One region of the Methylibium sp. T29-B genome, then DNA from elsewhere that is predicted to be linked to it. Evidence: predicted binding sites of a transcription regulator. Region 1 holds the regulator's gene; the other holds the start of a gene.
What was found. The regulator FliA, encoded in region 1, starts transcription of late flagellar genes. The targets are predictions, from matches to a motif close to CTAAAGTTTNNNNNNNNNNNGCCGNTA.
Positions count from the first base shown of each region.

Region 2: Y694_RS01270 (flagellin) is a predicted target of FliA. The motif match lies at 14,310-14,336, and genes of this name have one in related genera.

Region 1 covers NZ_AZSN01000032.1:1,229-17,177, reverse strand. Annotated here, with positions in the region: gene Y694_RS07610 (molybdopterin-dependent oxidoreductase) at 1-1,795, shown strand, start outside; gene Y694_RS07605 (ammonium transporter) at 2,064-3,227, shown strand; gene Y694_RS07600 (hypothetical protein) at 3,224-3,940, shown strand; gene Y694_RS07595 (aminopeptidase) at 3,982-5,073, shown strand; gene Y694_RS07590 (polyhydroxyalkanoic acid system family protein) at 5,092-5,439, shown strand; gene Y694_RS07585 (acyl-CoA-binding protein) at 5,790-6,044, opposite strand; gene Y694_RS07580 (wax ester/triacylglycerol synthase family O-acyltransferase) at 6,153-7,586, shown strand; gene Y694_RS07575 (DUF6607 family protein) at 7,617-8,765, opposite strand; gene Y694_RS07570 (methyl-accepting chemotaxis protein) at 8,887-9,960, opposite strand; gene Y694_RS25590 (hypothetical protein) at 9,966-10,238, opposite strand; gene Y694_RS07565 (RNA polymerase sigma factor FliA) at 10,269-10,982, opposite strand; gene Y694_RS07560 (antiactivator of flagellar biosynthesis) at 11,033-11,932, opposite strand; gene Y694_RS25585 (hypothetical protein) at 11,964-12,467, opposite strand; gene Y694_RS25580 (hypothetical protein) at 12,389-12,835, opposite strand; gene Y694_RS25575 (hypothetical protein) at 12,865-13,446, opposite strand; partial or broken gene flhA (flagellar biosynthesis protein FlhA) at 13,564-15,664, opposite strand; gene Y694_RS26475 (flagellar biosynthesis protein FlhB) at 15,661-15,949, opposite strand, start outside.
Region 2 covers NZ_AZSN01000004.1:54-16,002, reverse strand. Annotated here, with positions in the region: gene Y694_RS01315 (response regulator) at 1-2,579, opposite strand, end outside; partial or broken gene Y694_RS26995 (hypothetical protein) at 2,804-3,559, shown strand; partial or broken gene Y694_RS26990 (ATP-binding protein) at 3,778-3,981, shown strand; gene Y694_RS25275 (ANTAR domain-containing protein) at 4,106-4,270, opposite strand; gene Y694_RS23025 (response regulator) at 4,246-4,701, opposite strand; gene Y694_RS22275 (PAS domain S-box protein) at 4,760-7,963, opposite strand; gene Y694_RS01295 (flagellar brake protein) at 8,160-8,915, opposite strand; gene Y694_RS01290 (flagellar protein FliT) at 8,966-9,265, opposite strand; gene fliS (flagellar export chaperone FliS) at 9,304-9,738, opposite strand; gene fliD (flagellar filament capping protein FliD) at 9,868-11,298, opposite strand; gene Y694_RS01275 (flagellin) at 11,421-12,635, opposite strand; gene Y694_RS01270 (flagellin) at 12,848-14,062, opposite strand; partial or broken gene flhD (flagellar transcriptional regulator FlhD) at 14,617-14,939, shown strand; gene flhC (flagellar transcriptional regulator FlhC) at 14,966-15,502, shown strand; partial or broken gene Y694_RS01255 (class I SAM-dependent methyltransferase) at 15,571-15,949, shown strand, end outside.

The sequences.
Region 1 (15,949 bases):
GCGGGTCGGCTGGGCCGAGGCGCTGGACGTCATCGCGACGCGCCTGCAGGCGATCGCTGCGCGCGACCCGCAGGCCATCGTGCCGTATAGCTATGCCGGCACGATGGGCTTGGTGCAGGGTGAAAGCATGGCCGCGCGCTTCTTCCACCGCCTGGGGGCCTCGCTGCTCGACCGCACCATCTGCGCCAGCGCCGGCGGCGAGGCGCTGACGGCGAGCTACGGTGCCAAGGTCGGCATGCACGTGGAGCACTTCGCCGAAGCGAAGCTGATCCTGATCTGGGGCAGCAACAGCATCGCGTCGAACCTGCACTTCTGGACCTACGCCCAGGCGGCCAAGCGCGCCGGCGCGAAGCTGGTCTGCATCGATCCGCGCCGCTCCGAGACCGCCGACAAGTGCCACCAGCACCTTGCGCTGCTGCCCGGCACCGACGGTGCGCTGGCGCTCGGCCTGATGCGCGAGCTGATCGTCAACGACTGGCTCGACCATGACTACATCGACCGCCACACCGAGGGCTGGCCAGCGCTGCGCGAGAAGGCACTCGCCTGGACGCCCGAGCGCACCGCCGCCGTCTGCGGCCTGGACGCCGAGCAGGTGCGTGGCCTGGCGCGTGACTACGGCGGCACACGGCCGGCCGCGATCCGCCTCAACTACGGCATGCAGCGCGTGCATGGCGGCGGCAACGCGGTGCGCCTGATCGCCACGCTGCCCTGCCTGATCGGCGCCTGGCGGCATCGCGCCGGCGGGTTGCTGCTGTCGAGCAGCGGCTGGTACCCGATCGACCACGGCGCCCTGCAGCGGCCCGAGCTGCTGGGCGCGCGCCGTCCGCGCACGATCAACATGAGCACCATCGGAGACGACCTGCTGCGCGAGAGCTCGGCCGGCTTCGGCCCGAAGATCGAGGCGCTGGTGGTCTACAACAGCAATCCGGTCGCGGTGGCGCCCGAATCGCCCCAGGTCGTGCGGGGCTTCGCGCGCGAGGATCTGTTCACCGTGGTGCTGGAGCACTTCCTCACCGACACCGCCGACCACGCCGACTTCGTGCTGCCCGCGACCACGCAGCTCGAGCACCTGGACGTGCACCGCAGCTACGGCCACACCTCGGTGCTGATCAACGAAGCGGCCGTCGCGCCGCTGGGCGAGGCGCTGCCCAACACCGAGATCTTCCGGCGCCTCGCCGCGCGCATGGGCTATGTCGACCCCTGCTTCGGCGACAGCGACGAGGCGATCGCCCGCCAGGCCTTCGGCCGCCACGTGCGCTTCGACGAGCTGCGTGAACACGGCTGGGTCCAGCTGCCGCTGCCCGAGGCGCCGTTCGCCGACGGCGGCTTCCCCACGCCGAGCGGGCGCTGCCGCATCGACGCGCCCGGCTGGGGCGTGCCCGACCACGTGCCCAACCACGAGTCGGCGCAGAGCACGCCCGAGCTCGCTGCGGCCTATCCGCTGGCGATGATCTCGCCGCCGGCGCGCAACTTCCTCAACTCCAGCTTCGTCAACGTGAAGAGCCTGCGCGACATCGAGGGCGAGCCGGTGCTGGAGATCCACCCGGGCGACGCGGCGCCGCGCGGCATCCACGATGGTGCGCTGGTGCGTGTCTTCAACGAGCGCGGCCAGTATTGGTGCAAGGCCGTGCTCAGCGAGCGGGCGCGCCCCGGTGTGGTCAACGGCCTGGGCATCTGGTGGCGCAAGCTCGGCGTGCGCGGCAGCAACGTGAACGAAGTCACCCACCAGAAGCTCACCGACCTCGGTCGGGCCCCGAGCTTCTACGACTGCCTGGTCGAGGTGCGCGCGGACTGAGCAGTCCGTCACGCGGCCGATGCGTCGCGTGGAAGTCCGGTCGCTGGCCAGCGCGGTGGCATGTGTCTTGCCACATTGCCGCGTCACCAGAACGTTGGGAATCCGTCTTGAAACCTGCTGTCCGTCGGGCCGCGCGTCCTCTCGCGTGCGCCGTCCTGCTCGCGAGCCTCGCGGCCGCCTCCCGCGCCGCCGACCCCACGACGATCGAACAGCTGAAGTCCGGGACCGACATGGTCTGGATGATGGCCGCCGGCGCCTGGTGTTCTTCATGCAGGCCGGCTTCGCGCTGCTGGAAAGCGGCATGAGCCGCGCCAAGAACGCGATCAACGTCATCATGAAGAACTACTGCGACACGTGCTTCGGCGCGGTCGCTTTCTGGGCCGTGGGCTTCGGCCTGATGTTCGGCGCCAATGCCAGCGGCTGGATCGGCACCGACCGCTTCCTGCCGCACGCGATGCCCGAGGCCGACTACGGGCTGCTGTTCTTCCAGATGATGTTCGCCGCCACCGCCGCCACCATCGTCAGCGGCGCGATCGCCGAGCGTGCGCGTTTCTGGGCCTACATCGTCAGCTCCGTGCTCATCACCGGGCTCATCTACCCGGTGTTCGGGTCCTGGGCCTGGGGCTCGCTGTTCTCCGGCCAGGGCTGGCTGCGCGAGATGGGCTTCATCGACTTCGCCGGATCGACCGTCGTGCACTCGGTGGGCGGCTGGTCGGCGCTCGCTGCCGTCCTGGTGATCGGGCCCCGGCTCGGACGCTTCGGACCCAACGGCGAGGCGCGCCCGATGCTCGGCCACAACCTCACCTCGGTGGCGCTCGGCGGGTTCATCCTGTGGCTGGGGTGGTTCGGCTTCAACGGCGGCAGCACCGCCGCGGCCACGGTGGGCATCGGCAAGATCGTGCTCAACACCCACCTGTCCGGCGCGGCGGGGGCGATCGGCGCTTTGGCGATGCTGGCGCTCGGCCGCCAGCCGGTGCTGATGACGGCGGCCGTCAACGGGAGCATCGCCGGCCTGGTCGGCGTCACCGCGGGCTGCCACGTGATGGAGCCGGCCTATGCGCTGCTCACCGGCTTCGTGGCCGGCGGGCTGAGCGTGCTGGCCGGCTGGCTGCTTGAGGCGGGTCGCATCGACGACGTGGTGGGAGCCGTCTCGGTGCATGCGGTCGGCGGCGTCTGGGGCACGCTGGCGGCCGGGCTGTTCAAGCACGACGCGATGTTCGACCTGCGGCAGCTCGGCGTGCAGGCGATCGGCTGCGGCGTCGCCTTCGTGTGGTCCTTCGGCACCGCGCTGCTGATGTACTGGCTGCTGGCCCGCAGCATGGGCCTGCGCGCCAGCACGCTCGACGAGCAGCGCGGCCTCGATTTCACCGAGCACTACGAGATCGGCTACCCCGAGTTCCAGCAGGACGCGGTGCACCGGGGCAAGCGATGAGCGGCGGTGCGTCGACGATGGCAAGCCGCGACAACGATCCGGTCACTGTGCGGCGTGCGCTGGCGCACGCGCTGGCCGAGTACCTGGAGGCGCCGCGCGTGCGCGACGCGGTGATGCTGTGGTGCCAGCAGTTCCAGGGGCGCGGCGCGCTGTTCCTCGGCCTGAGCCGCTACTGCCGGCAGATCGCCGACGGCTTCGGCCTGGCCGGCAAGGAAGCCGAGCTGCACCTCAGGATCTTCCGCGCGCTGCAGAGTGACCCGCGGCGCCTGCCGGACGATCCACTGTCCTCGCAACCCTTCGAGTCCACCGAGCCGGGCAGCCTGCCACCGGGCTCCGTCGCCCCGGTGGCGCCGCGGCTGGGCGAGGGGGTGGCGGCCCTGCAGGCCTTCTTCGCGGCGATCGAGGCCCAGCTCTCGCGCGATCTGCCGGTCGGCCTGACGCCGGCGCGCGTGCGCCGCGCGCTGATCCGCCACGCGGCCAGCCTGCCGCGACCCCAGCAGCACGCGGCGTCGCTGTGGTGGAGCGGGCAGGTGAGCACGCTCGATGGCGACTGGCCGGCCGGCGGCCATGGCACGCTGCTGATCAACGTGATGTACGTGGCACTCGCCGAACTGCTGGGGCCGGTGCGCGCGGACGCCTGCTTCACGCAGGCCGTCGACCGGCTCGAGGCCAGTGGTGTCCCGGCGCTGACCGGCATCCGCCGCTACCTGTAGCGCCCGCCGACCTGTCCGCATGGAGCCGTAGACTGCGCGCCATGCTGCTGCGCGCCCGGTCCTGGTGGTTCTCTCTTGTCGCGGTCGGCGCTGCGCTGGCGCTGCTGGGCGGCTGCGGCAGTGTCGCCTACCTCTCGCAATCGGTGCAGGGCCACCTCGGCGTGATGCGCGCCGCGAAGCCGGTCGATGACTGGCTGGCCGACGCCGGCACGCCGGCCGTGCTGCGCGAGCGCCTGCTGCTGAGCCAGCGCATGCGCGACTTCGCGGTCCAGGAGCTGGGCCTGCCCGACAACGCCAGCTACCGCCGCTATGCCGACCTCGGCCGGCCCGCCGTGGTGTGGAACGTGGTCGCGGCGCCCGAGCTGTCGCTGAGCCTGAAGACCTGGTGCTTCCCGGTGGTCGGCTGCGTCGGCTACCGCGGTTACTTCGACCGCGGCGCGGCCGACGCGCTGGCCGCCGAGTTGATGTCCCAGGGCCAGGAGGTCAGCGTCTACGGTGTGCCCGCCTATTCCACGCTCGGCAAGCTGCCCGGTGACTTCCTTGCCGACCCGCTGCTCAATACCTTCATCGGCTACCCCGAAGGCGAGCTGGCACGGCTGATCTTCCACGAGCTGGCGCACCAGGTGGCCTATGCGAAGGACGACACCGAGTTCAACGAAAGCTTCGCGACCGCGGTCGAACGCCTCGGCGGCGAGCGCTGGCTCGCGCAACGGGCCGACGCTGCGGCGCGCGAGGAGTACGAGCGCTTCGATGCGCGCCGCCGCGACTTCCGCACGCTCGTGCTCGCCACCCGCACGCAGCTCGACGCGCTGTACCGCGGGCCCGGCAGCGAAGCCGACAAGCGTGCCGGCAAGGCCGCGTTGATGGCGGAGATGCGCGCCGAGCACGCGCGCCTCAAGGCCGGTCCGTGGGCCGGCTACGGCGGCTACGACGCCTGGTTCGCGCGGGCCAACAACGCCAGCCTGGGCGTGCAGTCGGCCTACAACGCGCTGGTGCCGGGCTTCGAGGCACTGTTCGCCGCCGAGGGCAGCGACTTCTCGCGCTTCTACGCCGAGGTGCGGCGCCTCGCCAGCTTGCCGCAGGCCGAACGCCGCGCCACACTCGGAGCCGGCCGTCAGCTGCCACCGCCCTGAACCGAACCGAGTGTCTCCATGCCCGACATCGCCCTGCATCGCCCCCACCAGCTCGGCCTGAAGCGCGCCCGCGAGATCGCGTGGAAATGGGCCGAGGACGCCGAAGCCAAGTTCGGCATGGAATGCACGGTGGAGGAGGGCGATGACGAGGACGTGGTGCACTTCACGCGCAGCGGCGTGAACGGCACGCTGCTCGTGCGCAGCGATGCCTTCGAGCTCGCCGCGAAGCTGAGCTTCCTGCTCGGCGCCTTCCAGAAGACCATCGAGGGCGAGATCGAGAAGAACCTCGACGGCCTGCTGGCGGCGGAGCACAAGCGCGCCAAGGCGCCGGCTGCGGCGAAGAAGGCGGCGCGCAAGAAGACCTGACAAGGTCTGCACGTTTCATACGGCCTGTATGCGAGCGCTGAGCGGGCGCCGCGCCGGTCCACTGTGTTGCGTTCATGTCCCCCGAGCCCGCCCTCCGGCCGGGCTCTCCTCCTCTACTTCACTCCACACAGCGGCCCGTCACGGCGCTTCAATACACCGCGGTGTGCTGGGGTTGTGAAGCCTTCGCGTGCCGCGGTGGTGCGTGCGACCAGGGCATCGGGTGAATGGCGAAGTGAGGTAAAGGAGGAGCGGTCGGCCCGCGGGGCCGGCCCCGGGGGACACGAACGCAGCCGTTCACCCGATGCCCTGGTCAGCAGCGCTCACACGCTGCACATGCCAAGCGCGACTCCCTACTTCAGCGACTCGATCAACTCGATGTAATCCTGCTGCGCAGACTCGCCGGCGGTGCCCTTCAGTTCATTCCACGCGTCCCACTTCGCGCGACCCACCATGTCGGAGAAGCCGGGGCGCTTGCCGTCCACGTCGCCGGCGGTTGCCTGCTTGTAGAGGGCGTAGATCCTCAGCAAGGTCTGGTTGTCCGGCTTCTCCGGCAGGGTCTTGGACGCAGCGACGGCGGCATCGAAGCGGGCTTTCAGATCGGCCATGGAGCGCTCCTCGTGGGCAGGGGACAGCAGTGAAAATCAGATTGACGCTGTCGATCTTACCGAGCATCGTCGCGGCCAAAACCCGAGAACAACCCGAGGAGACCCTTGATGGCCACCGCCACGCCGGAGCGCATGTCGCGTGTCGATACCGCGTGGCTGCGCATGGACAATCCGTCCAACCTGATGATGATCCTGGGCGTGTGGCTGCTCGAGCCCGGCGTGTCGCATGCGGCGCTGTGCCAGCGCGTCGAGGAGCGCCTGCTGAAGTACAAGCGCTTCCGCCAGAAGGTGGTGGAGGACGCGATGGGCGCGAGCTGGGTCACCGATCGCAGCTTCGACCTGCAGCGCCACGTGCGCAGCGAGCGACTGGCGCCGCGCAAGGGACAGAGCCCGCGCCAAGCGCTGGAGGCGCGGGCCGCCGAGCTGGCGACCACCCCGCTCGACCCGGCCCACCCGCTGTGGCAGCTGCACCTGATCGAGGACTACCCCGACGTCGAGGGCCGGCGCGGCAGCGCGATGATCGCGCGCATCCACCATTGCATCGCCGACGGCATCGCGCTGATCTCGGTGATGCTGTCGATCACCGACGGCGGCAAGCCGCCGCCCGAGCGCGCACAGAAGCCCGACGACGAGAAGGACTGGCTGAGCGATGCGGTGCTCAAGCCGATCACCGACGTCGCGATCAAGGCCATCGGCCTCTACGGCGACGGCGTCGCCAAGTCCGTCGAGCTGCTGTCGAAGCCGCAGCAGCCGTTGTTCGGCTCGGTCGAGATGGCGCTCACCGGCGCCCAGATCGTCAAGGACGTCGCTGCGCTCGCGCTGATGCCCGACGACTCGCCGACGCGGCTCAAGGGCAAGCCCGGCACCAGCAAGCGCGTGGCGTGGTGCGAGCCGATCCCGCTGGACGACGTGCGCTCGGTCGGCAAGGCACTGGGCGCGTCGATCAACGACGTGCTGCTGGCCTGCGCCGCCGGTGCGATCGGCGGCTACCTCGAGGCAAAGGGCGACGACCCCACCGGCCAGGAGATCCGTGCGATGGTGCCGGTCAACCTGCGGCCGCTGGAGAAGGCGCATCAGCTGGGCAACCGCTTCGGCCTGGTGCCGCTGGTGCTGCCGATCGGCATCGCCAACCCGGTGCAGCGTGTCTACGCGGTGCGCCGCCGCATGAACGAGCTCAAGGGCAGCTACCAGCCGGTGCTCGCGTTCGGCGTGCTCGCCATCGCCGGGCTGCTGGTCAAGCCCGTGCAGCACGCGCTTCTGAACCTGTTCGCCAAGAAGGCGACGGCGGTCATGACCAACGTGCCCGGCCCGAAGGAGCCGCTGAAGTTCTGCGGTGCCACGCTGCGGCAGACCATGTTCTGGGTACCGCAGTCGGGCGACATCGGCATGGGCGTGTCCATCCTCTCCTACGGTGGCGGCGTGCAGTTCGGGCTGATCACCGACTCCACGCTGTGCCCGGACCCCGAGGCGATCATCGAGCGCTTCGCACCCGAGTTCGAGAAGCTGCTGCTGGTGACGCTGATGCTGCCGTGGGGCGAGTGAGGACGCCTCACGCACGCCCGGCGGTGGCGGTCACGGCGGCGTCGGCAGGCCGGCCAGGTAGCGCTCCGCCAGCGTCCGGTCGATGAAGCGCCGGGCATCGTCGACGTCGAAACGCTTGCCCTCGACCAGGCCCTCGGCGTACTCGAAGAAGGGCGCGAACAGCCCGCCCTGGTCGACCGGCGCACGCAGCGCGAAGCGCGGCTGGGCGCTGCCGATGCGGCGCCAGGCGGCGCGCACCTCGGCCCAGAACGGCTCGGTGCGCTCGAAGTAGGTCTGGCCGGCGCTGAAGTCGTGGCCGGTGATGCGCTCGTAGCGCGCCACGCCGTACTCGCGCGCCAGATAGGGCAGCGTCGCGCGTGGCCGGCCGCCATCGCCGAGCGCGAGCTTCAGGTTGTTCTCCTCCTGCACCCAGCCGCCGGGCGTGATGGTGTGGCGGTTGCTGCCGACCAGCACCTGGTAGTCGCTGCGGACGCTGAACTCGCGCCGCGGCAGCGGGCGCCAGGTCTCGTCGCTGATCCAGGTGGAGAAGCTGTCGCCGTGCTGCCAGCGCCCGCGCGCCGCGTAGCGCGGCGAGTCGTCGACCTGCAGCACGCTCTGCACCCAGCTGCCACTGCGTTCACCGGCCGGTACCGGCCGGCGCACCCAGGTGTTGCGGCCTTCGTAGGCGAGCAGGCTGTCGGCCTCGTAGCGCCACTCCTGCCGCCAGTGCCGCACGACGATGGGCTCGCTGACCTGGCCGTCCTGCATCTGCACCCGCATCACCAGGATGTGCTGCAGTGCGATGAAGTCGCCGCGGTCCTCGGACACGAACACCTGCTCGGTGCCCCAGCTCTGGTAGGGCGCGTCCGGCTTCAGCGCGGGATCGAAGCGCAGCACCTCGAGGAAGTCGAAGCTCACGCGGTAGGGACCGGCCATCGCGAGGATGGCGCGGCGGTCGCGCTCGCGCGCGCTGAGACCGGGCTCGCGCAGCCGCTTCCAGGCCTCGCTGGCCGCGGTGTCGAGCTCGACCGGCACGCCGCGCGTGCTGGCGCCGCGCGGCTTCAGTGCCGCCTCGCCGAGCGGCCAGGCGAAGATGAACTGGCTGGGTGCGGCGGCCGGAGCCGCCTCGGTGTAGGCCGCAGCGGCCCAGGGCAGGGTCAGCAGCGCAAGCAGGAACAGCAGTGCGGGGGACTTCTTCATGCGGCGCATTCTGTGCGCGTTCGCGCCGCCGGCCGCAATGCACCTGCCGAATGTCCGGGCTTGGCGCTCGCCCATGAAAAACGGCGCCCCGGGGCGCCGTCCTGCATGGATCGGGTCAGGCTCAGAACTGGAAGGCCAGCCGCACGCCGCCCCAGTGGCGACCGTTGACGGTGACCGGTGCCGCGGCTTCCTTCATCAGCACGAAGTTGCCGCCGCCCATGTCGCGCCGGTAGGTCTGCAGCAGGAAGGGCCGGGTGTTGCGCGCCGACGCGAGGCCGGTGCGGTCGTTGAAGATGCGGCGGTAGCGGCTGTTCGCGGTGTTCCACACCGGATCGTTGCTGCGCTGCGGGTTGCAGTACTGGCGGTTGTGCGTGGCGACGTAGCCGTTGCGGTCGACCGCGATGCAGTAGACGACCTTCTGGTTCAGCGTCAGCAGGCGCTCCTGCACCTGCGGGAACAGCCGGTCGGCCAGCGCGACGAAGCGCGTGGTGTGCTGGGCCGGGTTGGTGCCGGGCACGGCCTGGTAGTTCTCGTCGAACAGGTCGGCGACGGCGATGGTGTTGGTGCGCAGCGCGTCCTCCAGCAGCTTGCTGATCTGCGAGGCCGCCTCCTGGACACCGCGGATGTAGGGCGTGTCGTCGGTGTCGATGCCGCAGTCGGCCACCACTTCGATCATGTTCTCGCTGACCTTCAGGAAGGCTTCGCTGCGCGCCGTGGCGCTGCCCAGCGTCTGGCTGGAGCGCTGCATCTCGCGGTCGATCGCGGCCATCTGCTCGTTCAGGCCGTCGCAGATCGTGCGGCTCTGCACCGCCGCGGCGCTGATGCTGCCGACCCCGCCCTGCACCTCGGCCAGCGCCCGGTGGAAGGCGCCTTGCGGCGCCTCGCCCTCGCGCAACTGGATCTCGCGCGCCAGCGCGCCGACGCGCTGGTCGAGCTCGGCCACGGTGCTCATGATCTGCTTCGACGAGGCCTCGACCTTGGCCGACAGGTCCTTCACCGCGTCGGCCACGACACCGAAGCCGCGTCCGGCCTCGCCGGCCCGGCCGGCCTCGACCGAGGCGTTGAACGCCACCAGGCGCGTCTGCAGCGCGATCTGCGTGATCTGTCCGGCCGCGGCCGCCACCTGGCGCAGCGTGTCGACGATACCGCCCACCTCGGTGCCCACCTGCTCCACCGCGGCGCGTGCGCGCTCCACGGCCTTCAGGCTCTCGGTGGTGGTGGTACCGATGCCCCTTGCGCGCGCTGCACCTCGCCCAGCTGGCTGCCGAGCGTCTGCAGTGCCTGGACCTGGCGCTGGTTGACCTGGTTGCTGTCCTCGATCAGGCCGCGCACCTCGGCCGCGTCACGGCCGAGACGGGAGGCCGCCTGGGCGATGCTCTGCACCGCCTGGCGCAGGTCGGGAGCTGGCGCCGCGACGGGTGCCGGGTCGGTGGCAGCGGCCGCGCTCGGGGTCTTCTTGAACAGGCTCAGCATGGTTGTCTCGTGCTCGCTTCTTTTTGGGGTTCAGTGGTCGCGCAGCTTGGCGCGCAGGCGCGCGATCGACTGGCTGTGCAGCTGGCAGACGCGCGATTCGGTCACGCCCAGCACTGCGGCGATCTCCTTGAGGTTCATGTCCTGCTCGTAGTACATCCCCATCACGAACTGCTCGCGCTCGGGCAGGGTCTTGATGGCCTCGATCAGCGCCAGGCGCATGCGATGGTCCTGCAGCAGGGCCACCGGGTTCTCGTTCTCGTCGGCCACGTGGCGGTCGAGGAAATCGTTGTCGCCATCGTCGCCGGACATGTCCTCCAGATAGACGAGCTGCGTGCCGCGCACCTTGCCCAGCAGCTCCTGGTAGTCGGCGAGCGACAGGCCCATCTGCTTGGCGATCTCGCTCTCCGCCGGCGCGCGGCCGAGCTGCTGCTGCAGCTTGTGCACCGCGACCTCGATCTCGCGCTGCTGCTTGCGGTTGCCGCGGCTCATCCAGTCGCTGCCGCGCAGCTCGTCGAGCATCGCGCCACGGATGCGCTGGGTGGCGAAGGTCTCGAACTGCACGCCCTGCGCACTGTCGAAGCGCGACATCGCGTCGGTGAGGCCGATCAGGCCGACCTGGATCAGGTCGTCGATCTCCACGTTGGCCGGCAGCTTGGCAATCATCTGGTGCGCAAGACGACGCACCAGCGGGCTGTACTGCTTGATCATGGCGTTCGTTTCGAGGCGACCGGTGGCGGTGTACATGTCGGGCTCCAGGCGGTGTTCGGCGGTTCGTTCGGTCTTCGATCGGGGATTCAGCGCGACCGCGGCAGGCGCGAGCCCAGCGACGGCAGCGCGGAGCGTGCGCCGATCTCGCCGGCCAGTGCGCCGAACACGCTGTCGCTCACGGTGTGCGGCAGTGCGCAGGCGAGCTGTTCACGTGCCAGGCGCTTCAGCCGCAGGCTCGGGCCATCGGTGGGCGCCTCGGCCGGGTCGACGGCCACCCAGTCGTGCAGCGTGGCCCCCAGGAAGTCGTCGGCGCAGCGCGCCATGCGTTCGGCCACCTTGGCCGCGCGCGGCGAATCGGGCGGGGCGCTGAACAGCAGGTCGTGCGTCAGCAAGGCGGCGCGCGTCGCCAGCAGCTTGATGGCCGCATAAGCGTGCGTGACGCTGTCGGGCTGCTCGTCGCACAGGACGATGGGGCGCACCGTGGCCGCCTGCAGCTCCTGAACGCGACGCGCGAACAGACGGGCCAGTTCGGCAGCGCTGGCATGCACCAGCAGCACATCGATGTCGGGAGCGGCTTCGGAAATGGCGTCGAGGAAGCCGGAGGTCGAGCCGCTCGCATCCACGAAGCGCAGCGTCAGGCCGCCGGCAGCGAGGTAGCTCACGTGCGGGCTCAGCGTCTCCACGCCCTCTGCGAGGTCGAAGCTCGCCAGCTCGGCTGGTGCGCGGGCGTTCTCGCCGGCGTCGACCACGAGCGTGCGCAGACCCTGCTCGGCGTAGGCGCTGCACAGGCGCTCCAGCAGGGCGCCGCCGAAGGCGATCTTCGGGTTGGACACCACCGGGATGCAGCGCATCGTGCGGCTCACGAACAGGCGGCGCAGGCCCTGGGCCTGGTCGGCCGGTGCGGGGTGGGTCGGCAGATCGTCGAGCTGGTTGTACCAGCTGTCGGTGGCGGGGCGGCAGGCGCGGCGGGGCAGGTCGGTGGACATGGCGGCAGCGGGGTCGTCGGGATCGGGAAGCTCAGGCGCGGCCGGCCGGTACGGGGCGGCGTTCCGTCATCTGCGGCGTGGCGAACACCAGGTTCATCTCGCTCGCGTCGAAGTTGTAGGCCGGGCTGCCGGTGGCGCGCAGCGCGCGGTGCACCAGGGCCTGACCCGACAGGCGATGCCAGTCCTCGGGCACTCGCTGGCCGTTGGCCACCGCGACGATCTTCTGCTTGTGGCGGATCACGGCGTCGAGTGCCGGCGCCAGCTTCACGGCCTCGTCGAGCTTGGACAGCACGATGCCCTTGCAGGCGGCGGCACGGTAGGAGGTCATCACGTCGTCGATGGTCTCGCCCTGCACGGCGGTGTTGACCACCAGCAGCTTGTTGATCGAAGGGTGCGCCAGCATGTCGAGCAGTTCGCGCGTGCGGGTGTCGCGCTGGGCGACGCCGGCGGTGTCGATCAGCACCATCTTCTTGGCCGACAGCAGCTCCAGCAGGTCTTCCAGCGCGGTGCGGTCGTGGGCGGTGTGCACCGGCACGCCGAGGATGCGGCCGTAGGCGCGCAGCTGTTCGTGGGCACCGAGACGGTAGCGTCGAGGGTGATCAGGCCGAGGTTGGACGCGCCATGCCGGGTGGCGAAGGCGGCGGCCAGCTTGGCGGTCGACGTGGTCTTGCCGACGCCGGTGGCGCCGATCATCGCGAACACGCCGCCCTGGTCCTCGATCGGCAGCTCGCGCTCGCCGGTCATCAGGTTGCGCTCCAGCACGCTGGCGGCCCAGGCCTGCTCGTCGCCGACGTCGGCCGTCATGCCAGCCACCAGCTTGCGGATCAGCACCGGCGAGAAGCCGCACTCGAGCAGCTTCTGGGTCAGCTTGGCCTGAGCGGGCTCGCGCTGCAGCTTCTCCATGAAGGCCAGCGCGCCGAAGCGCTCCTCGATCAGCCCTTCATCGAGCGCAGCTCGCTCAGCATCGTGGCATCGGCCTGGGCCTCGCGCAGGATCGGCGGGCTGGCGGTGGCGGACTGTGTCTGGCGGCCGTAGACCACCTGCTCGCGCAGCACCGGCATGGTGGCGGCCTGCTGGCTGGCGATCCGGTGCTGCACGGCATCGACCGCCGCGTCGACCGCATCGTCGTCGTCCAGATCCTGGGCGTACAGCGTCGCCTGGGCGGCGGCACGGGCCGGCGCCATCGGGGCGACGTTGAGGGTCGGCTCGGTGCGTTCCTCGCGCAGCGCTTCGCCGCGCAACGCGGCCTCGCGCTTCTTCAGCATGCGGTCGCGCACGTAGTCCTGGAAGGACAGCGTGCTCATCGACAGTTGTTCCACGTCCTGCTGCACATCGTCGGCCGTCGCGGAACGGCCACCCTTGGCGGCCTTGACCGGCTTCGCGGGCTTGGCGGGCGCCGGCTGCGCGGCGGCGGCCTGCTGCTGCACGGCGGCCTGGCGCTCGACCGCGGCCAGCGCGCCCGGCGCCATCGCCAGCATCTCGATGCCTTCGGGGCAGGGCTTGGTCGACAGCACCACGCGTCGTCGCCGAGGGCCTGGCGCATCTTGGTCATCGCGTCGCGCGAGGTACGGCCTGTGAAGCGTTGGACGTTCATGCGGAGCCTCTGGGTCGGGGTCTGTCAGGGGGGCGGATCAAGCGGCGGCGCCGATGATCGAGCCGATGCGGATCGAATGGGTGTCTGGGATCTCGCTGTGCGAGAGCACACGCAGCCGCGGCGCGGCGCGCTTGAGCAAACGGGCGATGGGCACGCGGATCGCATCGGGCACCAGCAGGCAGGCCGGGTGGCCCAGGTCCTCCTGGCGCTTGGCGGAGTCGGCGGCGGAACGGGTCAGGATGTCGGCCATGCTGGGGTCCAGCACCGGGCCGTTCTGCGAGGTCAGGGCCTGCGACAGCAGGCGCTCGAGGTCGGGCTCGATGGCGATCACCTCGAGCTCGCGCACCGGGCCGTAGATCTGCTGCACGATCGCAGGCGCCAGTGCCACGCGGATGCGGCGCGACAGCTCCTGCGGGTCGTTGGCGAGGTTGGGGTTGGCGCCGACGTGCTCGGCCAGCGCTTCCACCACCGAGCGCATGTCGCGGATGTGCACGCCTTCCTCCAGCAGCAGCTGGAGCAGTTTCTGGAGGGCGGCGATGGGGACCATCTTCGGGACCACGTCTTCGATGAGTTTGGGTGCCAACTTCGTCACATGCTCGACCAGCTGCTGCGTTTCCACGCGGCCCAGCAGGCGCGCTGCATTCACTTGCATCAAGTGTGAGAGGTGGGTCGCCACCACGGTCGAGCAATCAACGACCGTATAGCCGGCCATTTGCGCCGCTTCGCGCTGGCGCTCCTCGATCCACGTGGCGGGCAGGCCGAAGGCCGGGTCGGTGGTGGTGGTACCGATCAACGGCGTGCTGGCGTGGCCGGGGTTGATGGCCATCAGCATGCCGGGGAAGGCTTCTCCCTCGCCGATCACGGCGCCGCGCAGCGTGAGCCGGTACATGCTGGGGCGCAGCTCGAGGTTGTCGCGGATGTGCACCGACGGCGGCAGGAAGCCCACGTCCTGCGCGAACTTGCGGCGCACGCCCTTGATGCGCGTCATCAGGTCGCCCTGGCGTTCCTTGTCCACCAGCGCGATGAGGCGGTAGCCCACTTCCAGGCCCAGCGTGTCGACCGGCTGCAGGTCGTCCCAGCTGGCCTCGCGTCGGGGGCCGGGCCGGCCGCGGCGGCCGGCCTGGGGGGCGCCAGCTTGGCGCGCTGCTCGCGCTGGTGCATCAGCCATGCGACGTAGCCGAGCGCGCTCGCGATCAGCAGGAACACGAAGTGCGGCATGCCCGGGATCACGCCCAGCAGCCCGATCACGCCGGCCACGATGCCCACCGACTTGGGCGTCTTGAACATCTGGCCCATGATCTGTTCGCCGACGTCCTGCTCCTTGCCGACGCGCGACACCACCATGGCGGCCGCCACCGAGATCAGCAGGGCCGGGATCTGCGCCACCAGCGCGTCGCCGATGGCCAGCAGGATGTAGCTGTCGGCGGCCTTGCCGGCGCTGAGGTCGTGCTGGACCACGCCGATGATGAAGCCGCCCACGATGTTGATGAACAGGATCAGCATGCCGGCGATCGCGTCGCCGCGCACGAACTTGCTGGCACCGTCCATGGAGCCGAAGAACTCCGCCTCGTTGCCCACCTCGGCGCGACGGCGCTTGGCCTCCTTCTCGTCGATCAGGCCGGCGTTCAGGTCGGCGTCGATCGCCATTTGCTTGCCGGGCATCGCGTCCAGGGTGAAGCGCGCGCCGACCTCGGCGATGCGCTCGGCGCCCTTGGTCACCACGATGAAGTTGATGACCACCAGGATCGCGAACACGATGATGCCGACCGCGAAGTTGCCGCCGATCAGGAAGTGGCCGAAGCTCTCGATCACCGCGCCGGCGGCGCCCGGGCCGGTGTGGCCTTCCATCAGCACCACGCGCGACGAGGCCACGTTCAGCGACAGCCGCAGCAGCGTGGTCAGCAGGATCACCGCCGGGAAGGCCGAGAAGTCCAGCGGCTTGACCATGTAGGCCGACACCATCATCACCATCAGCGCGATCGCGATGTTGAAGGTGAACAGCAGGTCCAGCGCCAGCGGCGGCAGCGGCAGCACCATCATCGCCAGCACCATCAGCACCAGCAGCGGCACTGCCAGGCTGCGGATCATGCGGGCGTTGGGACCAGCCAGGCCTGGACTTGGGAGAGCATCGGGTTCATGCCGGGACCTCAGCGCTTTCTGCGGAAGACGGTTTGTTGTGCGGGTCGAGCTCGGCGGGCACCGGCAGCTCGGGCAGTTCGCCCGGCAGCGGTGCCTTGCCGGCCAGCGCGGCGCGCAGCTGGTACACATAGGCCAGCACCTGGGCCACCGCGGTGTAGAGCGCGATCGGAATCTCGCGGTCGAGCTCGGCGTGCGCGTACAGGGCACGCGCCAGCACCGGGGCCTGCAGTACCGGCACCTTGGAGTCCTTGGCGAGGTCGCGGATGCGCATCGCCATCAGGTCG
Region 2 (15,949 bases), on a different contig from region 1:
GCCCCGGTGTCGGGAATGTTCAGGCGTTGTGACAGCATGGTGTGCAACTGGCTTTGCCGGAAGGGTTTGGAAAGGTATTCATCGAATCCGAGGCCGAGGAATCGCTCGCGGTCACCCCCCAATGCGTTGGCGGTCACCGCGACCACCGGCGTGGTGGGTGGAGTGCGGAAGGCGAAGCGCTCGCCAGGCCCTCGGCGGAACCAGCCGAGCGCCTCGACACCGTCCATGCCCGGCATCTGGATGTCCATCATGATCAGGTCGAAGCGCTCGGCACACAAAGCACGCAGCCCTTCGAGCGCCGACGAGGCGAGCTGCACGCGGCAACCGAAGTGGCGCAGCATCTGCCCGATCACTTCCTGGTTCACGGGATTGTCCTCGACCACCAGGATATGGGCGCCGATCTTGCGCGACGAACCGCCGCCGGCACCGGCAACACCCGACACGCCGAGGATCGCCTGGCGCAGTTCGGCCTTCCGCACCGGCTTGTTGACGAAGCGCTTGAAGCCCACGGCCTGCGCCCGCTTGGCGTCGTCGGGCGAGCTCACGGACGACAGCATGATCAGCTTCACGTCCGCGAAGTCCGGCTCGGCCGAGATCCGGTCGGCCAGTTGCAGGCCATCGAGCCGCGGCATCTGCATGTCGATCAGCGCAATGTCGAAGCTGCGTGCGGCATCGCGCTCCGCATGCAGCCGCTCCAGCGCATGCACGCCGTCGTTCGCCACCACGACCTCCATGCCCCAGGCCCCGAGCAAGTTTTCGAGCACCGTCCGGTTGGTCTCGTTGTCATCGACGACGAGCACGCGCAGGGCAGGCATGTCATGAAGTTCGAGCATGTCGACATCGACGTCGCTGGAGGCCGGCATCAGGGGCAGCCGAACGCAGAACCGCGAGCCCACCCCCGGCTGGCTGCGGACCGTGATCGATCCGGACATCAGTTCGACCAGCTGGCGCGAGATCGCCAGCCCCAGACCGGTGCCGCCGTAGCGTCGCGCCATGCCGCTGCTGGCCTGGCTGAAGGCAATGAAGAGCCGTGACAAGGCCTCGGGGGGAATGCCGATCCCGGTATCCCGCACGCACAGCTCGACCCACAGCCGGTCCCCGGTGGCCAGGGCCGTCTCTGCCGCGGTCGGCTCGACCCGGCGCATCTCGACGACCACCTCGCCATGCTCGGTGAACTTGATCGCGTTGGCGACCAGGTTCGTGAGCACCTGGCGCAGCCGCAGCGCATCGCCATGCAGTGCCGGCGGCAGGCCGGGCTCCTCCCGGAAGCTCAACTCCAGCCCGCGCTCCTGCGCCCGAGGCGCCAACAGTTCCAACACGTCCTCGACCAGGGCTCGCGGCGTGAAGTCGGCCGGCGCCAGTTCCAGCTTGCCGGCCTCGATCTTCGAGAAATCGAGGATGTCGTTGATGATCTCGAGCAGGCTTTCGCCGGAGCGGTACACCGCCTGGGCAAAGCGTCGCTGCCGCGAATCGAGCGCGGTGCCCAGCAGGAGTTCGGTCATGCCGAGCACGCCGTTCATCGGCGTGCGGATCTCGTGGCTCATCGTCGCCATGAACTGGCTCTTCGCCTGGCTCGCCGTCTCGGCCTGCAGCGCCAGCGCCTGGGCCGCAGCCGTGGCCTGCTGCAACTCGGCGGCGCTGGCTTCGATGGCACTGCGATGCTCCCGCAGCCGGGCCTGCATGCTGTTGAAAGTGGCGGCGAGCCGGCCCAGTTCGTCGTCGGAGACGATCTCCACCGGTTGCTCGAAGTCGTCGTCCGCCATGCGCAACGCCCCGTCGCGCAGCCCGTCGATCTGACGGTTGATGCGGCGCGTCAGATAGCCGGCGACCACCAGCCCGAACGTGAGCAAACCGCAGGCCGTCACCAGCATCAGAGCGAACAACAGCTGGGCGATCCAGCGGCTGGCCTCCCCCAGCACGGTGGAGAAGGCGTCCTCGATCGGCACGAGGCGGCGATTGAGCACCTCGATCTCGCCGACCAGGAGGGCAGCGTGCGCCGGGCTCAGGCTGCCGTTCAGCACTTGCGTGCGGATGGTGTCGCCGTAGCTGCGCAGCAGCGCCATTTCCTCGTCGCCGCGGGTCCAGAGCTGGATCACCCGGTCCATGTAGCTCAGATTGCGGAAGGTCCGGAACAACCAGATCAGGCTGTCGATGTCGTCGGGGTGGTTGCGCCCTGCCAGGAAGCCCGCATACGCCACGTCGTAGTCGAAATCGGGCTTCTCCAGTTCCAGTCGGGCCTGCCGGTCCCCCAGCGTCACGGACAACGCCGCCGCGTACTGGCGGTAATCAGCTTCCTCGTGGGTCTGTGCATAGCGCACCAGGTAGAACACCGCGTCGCGGTTGCCTTTGGCCCACAGCCCGTCCCCGGCCACGTAGGCGCGCACGCCGGACAGGATGTCGGAGCTGAGCTTGCTGAGGTAGACGAGGCCGACGACCACGCCGACCAGCAGGAACACGATCAACGCGAGCTTGCGCGCCACCGCCAGATCGCGCAGCGGCCGCAGCACCCGGCGATCGACCGCGGCGCGCGCCTCGGCCGCGGCACGCTCGAACTGCGAGTCGACGTGCTCGTTGCTCATCGAGCCACCCCCGACCCGGGAACCCGCCGTGTCGATGTGGACGTCTCGCGTCCGGGTTGGCCGACGGCGCGGATCGAGCAGGTGCGCATGTCGGCAAGTGTGGCGTGGCCCGGTGCCGCGCGCAAAGCCGCCGCCGTCCCTCCTGTCGGGTGCTGGCGAGCCGTCGCGACGCCGAGGCCCCGCTGCGGCAATCGTTCACGGATGCGACTTCTACAATCGATCACATGATTTCGATTGACAACGACCTCAGGCGTGCACCGTCCCGGATCGCGGAAGCCTCGGGCATCGGACTCGGCGCGTTGCTGCTGCCGGTCGACGCGCGAGCTGCCTTCGACGCTGCCGAGGGTCTGCCCTGGCATGCCTTCGGGCTGTTGCTGGTCGGCGCGCTGCTGGCACTGGGCGTCCTGCTCGGTCTCCTGGCGTGGCAACAGCGCCAGCGGCGAGACGCCGCTGCACTGCGCGACGAGCGCGCCCGCGTGCGACGCCTGCTCGGCCTGATCGAGGGCCCGCTGTGGCGCACCGACGCACAGCACCGCCTGACCGCGCTGCGCGCGACGGCGCTGCCTGCCGACCATGCGCTGCACGCCGGCCGCGACAGTCAGGCGTTCTGGCAGCTGTTCGACGAGACGTCGATGCCCGGCCTGCGCCAGGCTCTCGAGTCGGAAGCCGATTTCCAGGCCATCGAGGTCGGGCTCGCGGCGCCTGGCGGCGGGCCGCTGCAACGCTGGCGATTGAAGGCATGCGTGTGCCTCGACGCCTCGGGCCGCTTCGCTGGCCACGAGGGGAGCGCGACGCTCCTGACGCCCCCACGCCCGTCGCCGGCGGGTGCGGACGAGGATGCGGCGTCGTTCGGCACGCTGGTGTCGCACGATCTGCGCGCACCGATCCGGGTGGTCGAGGGCTTCACGAAGATCGTCAAGGAGGACTACGGTCGCCTGCTCGATCGCGTCGGCAACGACCACCTTGACCGCGTACTCGGGGCCGCAGCCCGCATGAACGGCATGATCGACGCGCTGCTGGCGCTGTCGAGACTCGGCGCGCTGCCTCTGGCGCGCCAGACGGTCGACCTGTCGCAACTCGCGAGCTACGTGATCGACGATCTGCAGCGCCAGGCGCCCGAACGCCGCGTCGATGTCCGCATCGCGCCCGGCCTGCTGGTCACCGGCGATCCGACCCTGTTGCGCGTGGTGCTCGAAATCTGCTGGGCAACGCCTGGAAATACAGCGCCCATCGCCACGTTGCCCGGATCGAACTGGGCCGCGTGGTCGAAGGCGAGCACAGTGCGTTTTGCGTGGCCGACAACGGCGCCGGTTTCGACATGCGCTTCATCGATCGGCTGTTCGGCGTGTTCCAGCGACTGCACAGCAGCAGCGATTTCGCCGGCACCGGGGTCGGCCTGGCGTCGGTGCGGCGCATCGTGCAACGCCATGGCGGCGAGATCTGGGCGGAAGCGAGGTCGACCGCGGAGCCCGCTTCTACTTCACCCTGTCCACCTGAAACGATCGACGCCAAGACGGCCACTCGGTTCACGGCGCCGCAGGCGCCGACAACAGCTCGACCGCGGCCAGGAGCTGCTCGCACTCGGCCTCCAGCGACCGCCCGTGATGCGTCGCCAGCCGGCGCAGCCGCTCCAGCGCCACGGCACGCGGCAGCGAGTGCCGGTGCATCACCACGCCGACCGCGATGGCCACCGGATCGGACAGCGGATCGCGCGGACGCGGCGCGCCGACTTCGGCGACCGGTTCGACCCCGCCGCGGATGCGCTTGAACGCCGCCTCGACCGCCGGCAGGATCTGCCGCATGTCGACCGGTTGATCAGGTGATCCAGTGCGCCCAGGGCCCGCACCTGCGCCACCGTGGCCGCGTCGGAGAAGGCCGACAGGAACATGAAGGGCACGCTGCCGTGCTCTCGCAGGTAGGCGGCCACGTCGAATCCGCTCTTGCCCTCCATGCGGATGTCGAGCAGGGCCAGGTCCGGCCGGCGCGTGCGCGCCTCGAGGATGGCGTCGTCGCCGTTGTCGGCGTCGACCACGGCATAGCCGGCCGCGGACAAGCCGTGCGTCAGCGTCGCCAGCACCAGCCTGTCGTCATCGACGACGAGGATCTTGCCCTTGCTGCTCAAGAATGATTCCCCTTGATGGCCGTGACCGCGCCCTGATCCGCACGAGTGCCGGTCTTGCTCATGAAAGTACACCGATGTTCGTCGACCGCGGCTCCAGCGATACCAGGCCCGGCGGACGCAGGCTCACGCAAGCCAGCACGCCGCCGGCATCCGGCGCCAGGCCGAAGGTGGCGGTACGCCGCGGCAGCAGCGCCCGCACCAGTCCCAGTCCGTAGACCCCCGCAGCCACCCGGTCGAGGCTGAAGCCCTCGGGCAACTGCCCCTCGTTCCGGATCTCGATGCGCGCTTCCTCGGCCGCACTGACGAGCCGGCATTCGACCGCGCCGTTGCCGTGCTTCAGCGCATTGCCCAGCAGCTCGTTGAGCGTCAGCGCGATCGGGATCGCCTCGGCCTCGGGCAGGGCCCAGCGCGGCGCCTCGCCGTCCGGCAATTCCACGGTGATGGTCCGGTCGCTGCCGCGCTGCAGGTTGGTCGAGATCGCGCCGACCAGGCCGGCCAGTTGCACCGGCCCCTGCGAGCCCACCTGCAGGCCGTAGACCTGGGCGATCGCCTGCACCTGTGCCACGGCCTCGTGGATGGCCGGCGCCACCTCGGGGCGCCGCTGGGCGATCTGCGTCAGCAGGCCGGCCACGCCTTGCAGGTTGTTCTTGATGCGGTGATGGACCTCCTTCACCAGCATCTCGCGCTGCGCGATCGCAGCCTCCAGGCGTGCCGCCTGGGCGGCACGCTGCTCCGTCACATCGACCGCCACCAGCAGCACCTCGTCCGGGACCTCGCCGGGCTGCCCGAGCGGCAGGTAGCGTGCCTCCCAGACCAGCGGGCGCCCTTCATGCTCGAAGCGGTACTCGCGCAGCGTGACATCACCGCCCTGGCCGGCGTCGAGCGCCGCCTGCAGGTCGGCGCGGATCACGTCACCACCGATCGGCAACGGCAGTTCCTCCGGCCGGCGGCCGACCAGCATCTCGCCCGGCAGGCCGGCTGCAGCGGCAACCTGCGGATTGGCCTGCCGCAACTCGCCGCTGGCCGCATCGAACAGGGCAATCGCCAACGGCGCCAGGTCGATGACCCGCTGCAGCGAGGCCTGCGCCTGCGCGCTGCGCGCCTCGGCGCGGCGGCGGCGGTCGATGTCGAGCAGCGCATACGTGAGCTGCGGTTGCTCGGCATCGCCGGTCGGAACCACGTTACCGACCACCCAGAAGGCTCGGCCGTCGCGCGCCTGCACGCGGCACTCGAAGCTGCCGGCCGCGGCTTCGGTGCGCAGGTCGGGCGACGCCAGCCGCGCTTCGACCTGGCGGAACGGGTGTTGAGGATCGCTGGTCGCCACGCAGCACAAGGGGAAGTGCTGAAAATCGGCCAGATCACCGCCGAACATGCGGCGCGCCGAACGGTTCATCCATTCGATGCCCCCCTGCCCCACGGTGACGATGCCGACGAACACCGAGTCGAGGATGGCCCGGGTGAGTTCGGCCTGCTGTGCCATGGCCGATTCCGTGCGCTCGCGCTCGTCGGCGAGACGCTCCAACTGCGCCTGCTGGCGCTTCAGGCGCGTGATGTCGGACAGCACCGCCACCACCTCGGCGTCAGGGCCGGGGGGGCCGATTCGGCGCGCCGCCAGCGACACCCAGTGCGGTTCGTGCTGCGGCAGCAGGATCTCGATCTCCGTCTCGTAGACGCCGGACTCGAGCAACGCCAGCTCGGCGTCTTCCACCGCGAGCCGCGCCTGCGGCTGGCCGGCAAACAGCTCGCGCACGCTGCACCCGGCCACGGCGCCCGAGGTGGTGCCGAGCATGCGTTCGAAGCTGCGATTGCAGCGCACCAACGTGTTGCCGCGCAGGAAGGCGATGCCGGCACTCGAGCTCTCGAGGATGCTGCTCAGCTCCCGCAGCAGCTCCTCGCTGCGAGCGCGGCTATGTTCCTGCTCCGTGACGTCGAGCGTGACCACCGAGGGGTCGCCGTCCCCGTCCGGCCGTGGCGACACGCGCGTGAGCAGCCAGCGCATGCCCAGTTCGGGATGGCGGATCGCGTAGCGCGCCTGAGCCGCCTCGCCGGCGCGCAGCGCCCGCTGCAGCCGCTCGAACTCGGGCAGTGAATCGGACAGCACCAGATCGCGGCTGACGCTCTGCAGCGCCACGCCGACGCCGGCCGCGTCGACCAGCGCCCCGAGTTGGGCCTGCGCCAGATCGAGCGCCTGCTCCGCGCTGAGATCCTCGATCACCGCGATGTAGCGCGGCTCGCTACCGGCCACGGCATCGGTGCAGCGCACCCTCGCCCGCAGATGGCGGGGAGAGCGGGAGCGCGCCCCTGGCAAGGCCGCGACCCAGCCGCGCCGCTCGGCGGCCTCGCCACCCGGCTGCAGCGCACCGAGGCTGCGTGGCCCATGCCAGCCCAGCAGGTCGTTCAGTCCCGGGGGAGCCTCGCTCAACAGCACCGGCACCCGACCGACCAGGGCCTCGAAAACGGCGTTGCTGCGCAGCACGAGGCCGGCGCCGTCGAAGGCCAGCATGCCGACCGGGCTGAGCTCGAACCACTGATCGAGCTCGCTGAGTGAACGCTCCGCCCGCTCTCGGGCCGCCCTCTCGGCGGTGCAGTCCTGCATCACCGTCAGGCACAGTGCACGGCCCTCGGTGTCCGTGACCTGACGCCGCGCCCCGCGGAACCAGCGGTCACGCCCCTGCGCGTCGACCAGACGGCGCTCCATCAGCGCCGGCAGTTCAGCGCCTGCCGGCGGGTCGCGGGTGGATTCCCACAGCAGGTGGTCCTCGATCGGCACCAGCGTCAGCGTGTCCATGCCGACGAGGCGGTTGCGCGACCAGCCGGTGTAGTCGACGAAGGCCTGGTTGACGTCGACGATGCGGAAGTGGCCGTCTTCCAGGATGGCAGGAAACGGCGAGTGCCAGTACAGCCGGCGCACCTCGGCGAGCGGTTCCGCCGCGGTCTGCACCGCGGCCGCCACGCGCTCGCGCCGCGCTGGCGGCAGGCGCAGGGCCCAGCGCTGGGCGCTGAGCTGGCTGAGCGCGGCATCGGGAAAGCTGCTCAGCAGCTCGTCTGCCCGGCCCTCCAGCACATCCAGGACCCAGGACACCAGACCGCCGTCGATCACCGGCAGCAGATCTTCCAGCGGCATGCCCGGCTCGAACGGGAACAGCCTCAGGGCGGCCGTGTTGGCGAAACGCACGCGCGCCTGCGCGTCGAGCATCAGCAGGGGATCGTTCAGTGTGTCGAGAAAGCCGTGCCACAGAACCACGGCGTCGGCAGCGCTCACCGGTGGCGGCTGGGCAGGAAGGGCAGCGGGAGTGACCAAAGGCACGGGCTCGGACAGCAACTGCTCGGCCAGGCAGGAGGCCTGGACAACTGTCACGGAGTGTAAGGTCAAGGAGGCTGTCGGACAGGCTGTCCCGACTGTGGAAAACACGGGCGGGTGCCCGCCCCGCCTCCGGGCCGAGCGGCCTGCAGGACCGTCACAAGGAGAGCAGGCGCCGCCGCTTCTGCGTCTGGTCGATGTAGCGTTGCAGCGCGCGCTCGCCTTCGCCGCCGAGGTTCAGCATCTCGCAGCCCAGCCGCGCGCCGCGCGACTCGTGGTGCAGCAGTGTCACGTGGTGGACGATCAGGCCGCTTTGCAGGCGGGTGTCACCGTCCAAATCGACCTGCACCTGCGCGATCTGCACGCCCGGCTCGATCGGCGGCACATCGTCGGGCAGGAACAGCGCAATGCCGCCGATGCTCACGTCGAGCACCCGCAGGCTCAGCTGCATGTCGGGCAGCGCCGGATGACGCAGCGTGGCGGTCGGGCTGGTGTTGAGCAGCGGCCGCACGCGGTAGCTGCCGCGTCGCTGGAAACGGTAGAGCTCGCGCGGGAAGCGCGCATTGAGCGCGCTGGCGCGTCCGCTGTGCACCAGCACCAGGTCGTGCAGGTCGAACTGGAGCTTGACGCTGTCGAGGTAGCCCACCGCGACCACCTCCTCGCTCTCCAGCAGGCGCTGGAGCTTGATGTCGCCGCCGTCGGCACTCAGGCACAGCAGCCCCCGCGCCGGGTCCAGTGCCCACACAGTGGTCGTGTAGGCGGCGCCCTCCGGGGAGCTGAGGCTCAACAGCACGTTGCCGTCGGCGCATTGCTTGAGCAGGCTGAACACCTCGGCCGGCGCGCTCACCCTGAATTCACCCAGGCCATGTGGAGAACCGCTCATGGCCTCCAGCGGCATCGGCAGCGTTTCCATCGCTCGGATTCTCTCGGCAGCAGTCTGATGGGAGTCGGGTTCGGTTTCGATCAGTGCAGCATCTTCGGCCGGCCGGCCAGGAGCTGATCGAGGTCCTCGAGCCAGGGCTCGGCCAGGGTACGGACCTCGGCGTCGTTGACGAGGATGCGCTTCATGATGCGGGTCTTGAGCTGGCGTTCGTCCGCGCCGAGTTCACGGGTCGCCGCAGCCTGCTTGAGCTGATTGATCAGCACCGCGCAGGCCCCTTCGAGCTTCACGACCTGGTCCCAGTTGCCGCCGCGCGCGGCCTCGAGCATCTGCTCGCTGGCGCGTTCGATGGCCTCGTAGTAGTTCAGCAATGGCGTACTCATCGAAAAACTTCCTTGTCGATGGATCGTCGTCGGGACGCTCAGCGAACCGCCGGCATGTCGCTTTGGGCGCGGATCGTCGACCAGGCATCGCGCAGCGGCTCGATCAGGCTGACGCATTCGGCCAGCGCGGCATCGTCGTTGCGCAGGTTGGCCTGCATCAGGCGCGTGCTGACATAGCTGTAGAGCGATGACAGCTGCTCGGTCAGGGCGCCGCCGGCCGGGCTCAGCCCGCCCTTGAGTCCTTCCTCGACGATGCGGACCGCCCGGCTCAGTTCGTGCGCCTTGCGCTCGATCTGGCCGTCGCGCAGTGCGCCGCGCGCACGCGCCACGGCATCGAGCAATCCGGTGAACAGCATCGCGACCAGCTGGTGGGGCGAGGCGCCGCCGATGCCGGTCTCGACGCCGACCAGGTTGTAGGCCTGGCTGGAGGCGTGGTGGCGCGACGGCGAGTAGGGGCTGCTCTGGGCAAACATGACTGAAGGTCCGGCATTCGAGTGGGGCTGAGTGTTTATCGGCCGCTGCGCGCCCGGTCTTGAGCGCCACACACTCGAAATCGCCCTGCGTTTCAACCGACCCCGCGAATGCGCGGATCGGGAACGACCTCAGTCTTTCTTGTTGTAGAGGTTGGACAGGCCGGTCAGCTGCTGCGTCATGTAGGTCGACAGGGCGGTCAGCTTGGCCATCTGGGTGTCCAGCGCCGTGTACTGCTGGGTCAGCCGGACCTGCATGCGGTCGGCACGGTCGTTGACCTTCTCCTGGTCGTCCTTGTTACGCTCCAGGCGGGCCTTGATCCCCGCATTGCGGCTGGCGATCACGCCGTCGGTACCGGTCGACATGTCGGCCAGCTTCTGGAAACGCACACCCAGGCCCGTCGACGCGGGGTTCGCCGTGTCATTGGTCGTGAAGAGCTTCGACAGCTCGGCCGGCTTCGCGAGCGCCGCGTCGAGCTTGGCGTTGTCGAGCACGATGGAACCATCGCGCTGCACGTTGAAGCCGATGTCCGACAGGCGGGTCAGCTCGGCCGAGGCCGCGCTGTCCTGGCGCAGCATGGCGCGGAACTGATTGCGCAGCCCCACGGCGGCGCTGTCGCCCTGCAAGGTGCCGCCGATCTTGTTCTCCTCGTCGTACTTGGTCTGCGTGACCAGGTAGGTGTTGAGCGCGTTGTAGGCGTCGGAGAACTTCTTGATCGCGTCGCGCATCGTCCCGGTGTTCGTCGTGACGTTCACGGTGACCGGTGCGGTGGTGACCTTCACGAGATCGAGCGTCACGCCGTCCAGCGTGCCCGTCAGGCGGTTCGTGGGCGACTCGATCGCCAGGCCGTTGATCGATGCGAGGGCGTTGACCGCGGCCTGCGTCTGCGTCATCGGGTTGGCACCGCTGGCCGGGTCGTAGGCCAGGCCTGTCAGCGCCCCGGTGGCGTCGCTGACGGCGACGCGCAGGGTACTGTCCAGTCCGGTCGTGGTGCTGGTCAGCGTGAGGCGGGCACCGTTCGCGTCGCGCACGATCGCCGCCGAGACCCCGGCGTTCGCCGCATTGATCTGCGTCTTCACCTGCTCGAGCGTCGTGCCCTCCGCGAACTCGAGTTCGAGCGTCGTCGATCCGGTCTTCGGGGTGAACGCCGGATCGTTCGCGACGTTGTAGCCGCCGAGTTCGATCGTCATCTTGCCGGCACCGACCACGTCGGTCGGCGCGGTGAACACCGCCGAGGCCAGGCTCTGCGCGCGTGCGATCTGGGAGACGCTGACCGAATAGCTGCCGATGGCGGCGCCCGCGCTGGCGGTGGCGGCGACCGAGGTGGCGTCGCTGGTGCCTGCCGACGCCGCCTGCCACAGGGTGGGCTTGGCGAGCGCCTTCGCAGCGTCGCCGACGGCGGACACCAGGCTCTGCAACTGACCGTAGGCCGAGACCTGGGTCTGCATGAACGTCGCCGCGGTCTGCATCTTCTCCAGCGGCTTGCGCTCCAGCGCCACGAGCTGCGAGACGATGCTGCTGACGTCGAGGCCGCTGCCGAGACCGGGTGAAGAGATGGCCATGCTGAGTCCGGACGGATTGATGAGGGGCTATCGGCGCTCGCGCAGAAAACTGAAGCCGCGGGCCCGGCGCCGTCAGGCACCGGACAGCCGCGGCTCTCCGAAGCAGGTCGCCGGAAGGCGTCTTACTTGAGCAGCGACAGCACCTGCTGAGGCAGCTGGTTGGCCTGCGCCACCATCGCAGTGCCGGCCTGCTGCAGGATCTGGGCGCGGGACAGGTTCGCCGTTTCCATCGCGAAGTCGGCGTCCATGATGCGGCCACGCGCGGCCGACAGGTTCTCGGCCTGGATCTGGATGTTCGACACCGCGTTCTCGAAGCGGCTCTGCAGCGCGCCGAGCGTGCCGCGTGCGCCGTTGATCTGGTCGAGCGCACTGTCGATCTTCTTGATCGACACCCAGGTGGCGGAATCGGTCTCGATGTTCAAGTCGCTCAGGCCGATGTCGTCGGCGACCTCGGCGATCGCGTCGCCTTCGTCCAGACCCGTCGTCGCGGTGGTGAAGCCGGTGAACTCCACCGCCAGCGCGGCGCCAGTAGCATCCAGCTTGGATGCCTTGATGTCGAGCTTGAAGGTCCCGTCGTCGTTCTTCACCAAGTAGGCGGAGACGCCGGTGTCCGTGGTCTTGCGGTTGATCGCCTCGGCGATCTGGCCCAGGCGTTCGGTTTCGGTGCTGGCCTCGGCGATCGGGCCGACCTCGACGATCTGCTCGTTCGCGCCACCGCCGTCGATCGTGATCTGCAGGTCGCCGTCGGCGATCGCGGCCAGGTCCGTGATGGTCGTGCCGTCGAGCGTCAGGTCGGCGCTCGCGCCCTCGGCGTAGGTGATCTTCGAGAGCACCGCCGCGGTGGCGTTGGTCAGGCTGCCGACGGTGATCGCATCACCGGAGTTGGCCCCGACCTGGAAGGTCGCCGCCGTGAAGGAGCCGTCGAGCAGCTTCTTGCCGTTGAAGCTGGTCTGCTTGGCCACACGGTCGATCTCGTCGCGCAGCTGGTTCACTTCGGCCTGCAGCGCCTTGCGGTCGTCGGCGCTGTTGGTGGCGTTGGCCGATTGCACCGCCAGTTCGCGCATCCGCTGCAGCATGTCGCCCAGCTTGCCCAGCGCGCCTTCGGCGGTCTGGGCCAGCGAGATGCCGTCGTTGGCGTTGCGCGCCGCGACGTTCAAGCCGCGCACCTGGGTGTTCATGCGCTCGGCGATCGCCAGGCCGGCGGCATCGTCCTTCGCGCTGTTGACGCGCAGACCCGACGACAGCCGCTGCATCGAGGTGGCCAGCGAGGACTGACTGGTGTTCAGGTTCCGCTGGGCATTCAGCGAGATGACGTTCGTGTTGATGGTCTGGGCCATGGAAATGCTCCTTGAAGAATCGAGGATCTCCGGCCCGAAGCCGGCTTACCTGTTCGGTGTAGCCATTCTTGGTGACCTGCGGGGGTGACGATGGATCGAAAAGAGGCCGACTTCCGGCGCATTTCGGCCCCGGAAAGCAAAAGGCCCCGTCCTGACGGACGGGGCCCGAGGATCCCGGGGCCGGCGGCCCGGAGGCCGCCGCGGGAGGCCGATCAGCGCAGCAGCGACAGCACTTGCTGCGGCAGCTGATTGGCCTGGGCCACCATGGCGGTACCGGCCTGCTGCAGGATCTGCGAGCGCGACAGGTTGGCCGTTTCCGACGCGAAGTCGGCATCCATGATCCGGCCACGCGAGGCCGCGGTGTTCTCCGCCTGGATCTGGATGTTCGACACCGCATTCTCGAAGCGGCTCTGGATCGCGCCCAGGGTACCGCGGGCACTGTTCACCTGGTCCAGTGCGCTGTCGATCTTCTTGATCGACACCCACACATCCGATTCGGTCTCGATGCTCAGCGCGTCGATGCCAATGGCATCCGTCACCGCGGCGGGCACGTCGCCTTCGTCCAGACCCGTGGTCGTGGTATCGAAGCCGGTGAACTCCACCGACAGCGGGGCACCGTCGGCATCCAGGCGCGAGGCCTTGATGTCGAGCTTGTAGGTGCCGTCGTCATTGGCCACCAGGTAGGCCGACACGCCGGTGTCGCTGGTCTTGCGGTTGATCGCCTCGGCCACCTGACCCAGACGCTCCAAGCCCGAGCTCGCTTGGGCGATCGCACCCACCTCGACCACCAGTTCGTTGTCGCCGCCGTCGTCGATCGTGATCTGCAGGTCGCCGTCGGCGATCGCGTCCAGCGTCGTGATGTCGGTGTCGTCCTTCGCCAGGTCACCGCTGGAGATTTCGGCGTAGGTGATCTTCGACAGGTTGCTGGCCGATGCGTTCGTCAGGCTGCCGACCGTGATGTTGTCGCCGGCGCCGGCGCCGACCTGGAAGGCCGCCGCGGTGAAGGAGCCGTCGAGCAGCTTGCGGCCGTTGAAGGTCGTCTGCTTCGCCACACGGTCGATTTCGTCGCGCAGTTGCGTGACTTCGGCCTGCAGGGCCTTGCGGTCGTCGGCGCTGTTGGTGGCGTTGCCCGACTGGACGGCCAGTTCACGCATGCGTTGCAGCATGTCGCCGACCTTGCCCAGCGCGCCTTCGGCGGTCTGCGCCAGCGAGATGCCGTCGTTGGCGTTGCGCGCCGCGACATTGAGGCCACGGACCGACGCGTTCATGCGCTCGGCGATCGCCAGACCGGCGGCGTCGTCCTTCGCGCTGTTGACACGCAGGCCGGAAGACAGGCGCTGCATGGACGTTGCCAGCGACGACTGAGAGGTGCCGAGGTTGCGTTGCGCATTGAGCGAAACGATGTTGGTGTTGACTGACATTGCCATGATCTGAATCTCCTGAACGGTTGAAATGACTCTCCGGCAGCGCCGGCATTGCCTCGGTGGCTCGGCCCTGGGGCCTCATCACCGTGAACTAACCCTCGATCTCCAACAGCGGGTTTCGAGGGCCTGCTGCGCCCGGCGTACGTCATCCTCAGATCTCGTGGGAGGGGCGGAATGGTTGTGCCCTCTACGAAACATCGGTCGCCTACTCCGGACCCCGGAACCGATCGCTTGGTCCCGTTGTGGGGGTTATCGGAGCCCGTCCTGGCAACTTGAGGGCTGCGGGTTTCCTGTCAGCCTGGCCGGGAAGAGCACTTTCCTCCTCACCACGGCCGTCATCGGCATCTCGCGCCGCCACTTGAGCCGCCGCGTCGACGCGCTGCCTACTGGGGCGTGTAGGAAGTTGCCTGACACGGGCGGTCGAATAAGCGAGACCCGAACCACAGAACTGGGCTGATGTTCCTGTGCATCTCCGATCTTCACAATCCATTTCACGCTGAAACGAACACCCGCTGCACCAGCGAAAGACGACCGGCAACCGCACGAGGAGCACCCTGATGAACACCGAACAGATCCTGATCGAGATTCGCGAAGCCAATCTGTCCTACCTGATGCTGGCGCAGAGCCTGATCCGCGCCGACCGCGACCAGGCCCTGTTCCGCCTCGGCATCTCGGAAGAGACGGCCGACCTGATCGGCCTGCTGAGCCCGGCGCAGATGATGAAGATCGCCTCCGGCAACACGCTGCTGTGCCGCATGCGCGTGGACGAGAGATGGTGTGGAGCCTGCTGACCAACCACGGCAAGGGCGCCGCCAACGACAGCGTCAGCCGCCTGCACGCCAACATCCTGATGGCTGGCCGCCATCAGGAAGCCGCCTGACCGACGACCCCTGCGAGACCGACATCATGCGCAACAAGAGCATCCTCACCGAAGCCAAGCAGATCGAACGTGCCGTCACGCTGATCCAGCTCGGTGCCCGCCTGCAGGTGCTGGAGTCGGAGACCGACCTGTCCTACGAGCGCCTGCTGCGCCTGTACAAGGAAGTGGCGGGCAAGTCGCCGAGCAAGGGCCAGCTGCCCTTCTCCACGGACTGGTTCATGACCTGGCAGCCGAACATCCATGCCAGCCTGTTCCTGAACATCCACGAATACCTGAACAAGGTTGCGGCGCTCGACGAGATCGACACCGTGATCAAGGCCTACCGTCTCTATCTCGAGCAGACCGAAGCCCAGGGCCTGGAAGCGCTGCTGTCCGTCACGCGTGCCTGGCGCCTGGTGAAGTTCGTGGACAACGGCATGCTGACCATGACCGAATGCTCCAAGTGCGGTGGGCATTTCGTCACGCACCCGCACGAGATCGGCAAGCACTTCACCTGCGGCCTGTGCAACCCGCCAGCGCGCGCCGGCAAGGGCAAGGCGGCGGGCGCCCTCCAACTGCACTGATCTCCTCCCGCCGGCAGCCGCCCTCGGTACCGGCCCCTCCGTTCGCGGCCCCCTCCGGGACGCCCTCGATGTCATCCGCCCTGCCCGTCCCACCGGTCACCGCTGCGCGGCCCGACCCGGTTGCCCCGAGCGGCATCCGCCGCGGGCCGGCATTGCAACGCCTCTGGCCCCTGCCCGCGTTGCTGGGCTGGGCCGCCGCCTGGGCGCTCTTCCTGCTGTTGCGCTCGACACCCGCACCGCTCTGGCTGGCGATCGCCTGCGCTTCGGCCACCGGCCTGGCTCTCGGCAGCCTGAGCGGCACCCGCATGCGCAGCCTGATCGTCGCAGCCGGCTTCCCGGTGTCGCTGCTGGCCAGCGGCGCCGCGAGCGGCTTGCCCGGCTGGGCGTGGCTGCTGCCGCTGGCCCTGCTGCTGCTCGCCTATCCGCTCCAGGCCTGGCGCGACGCAC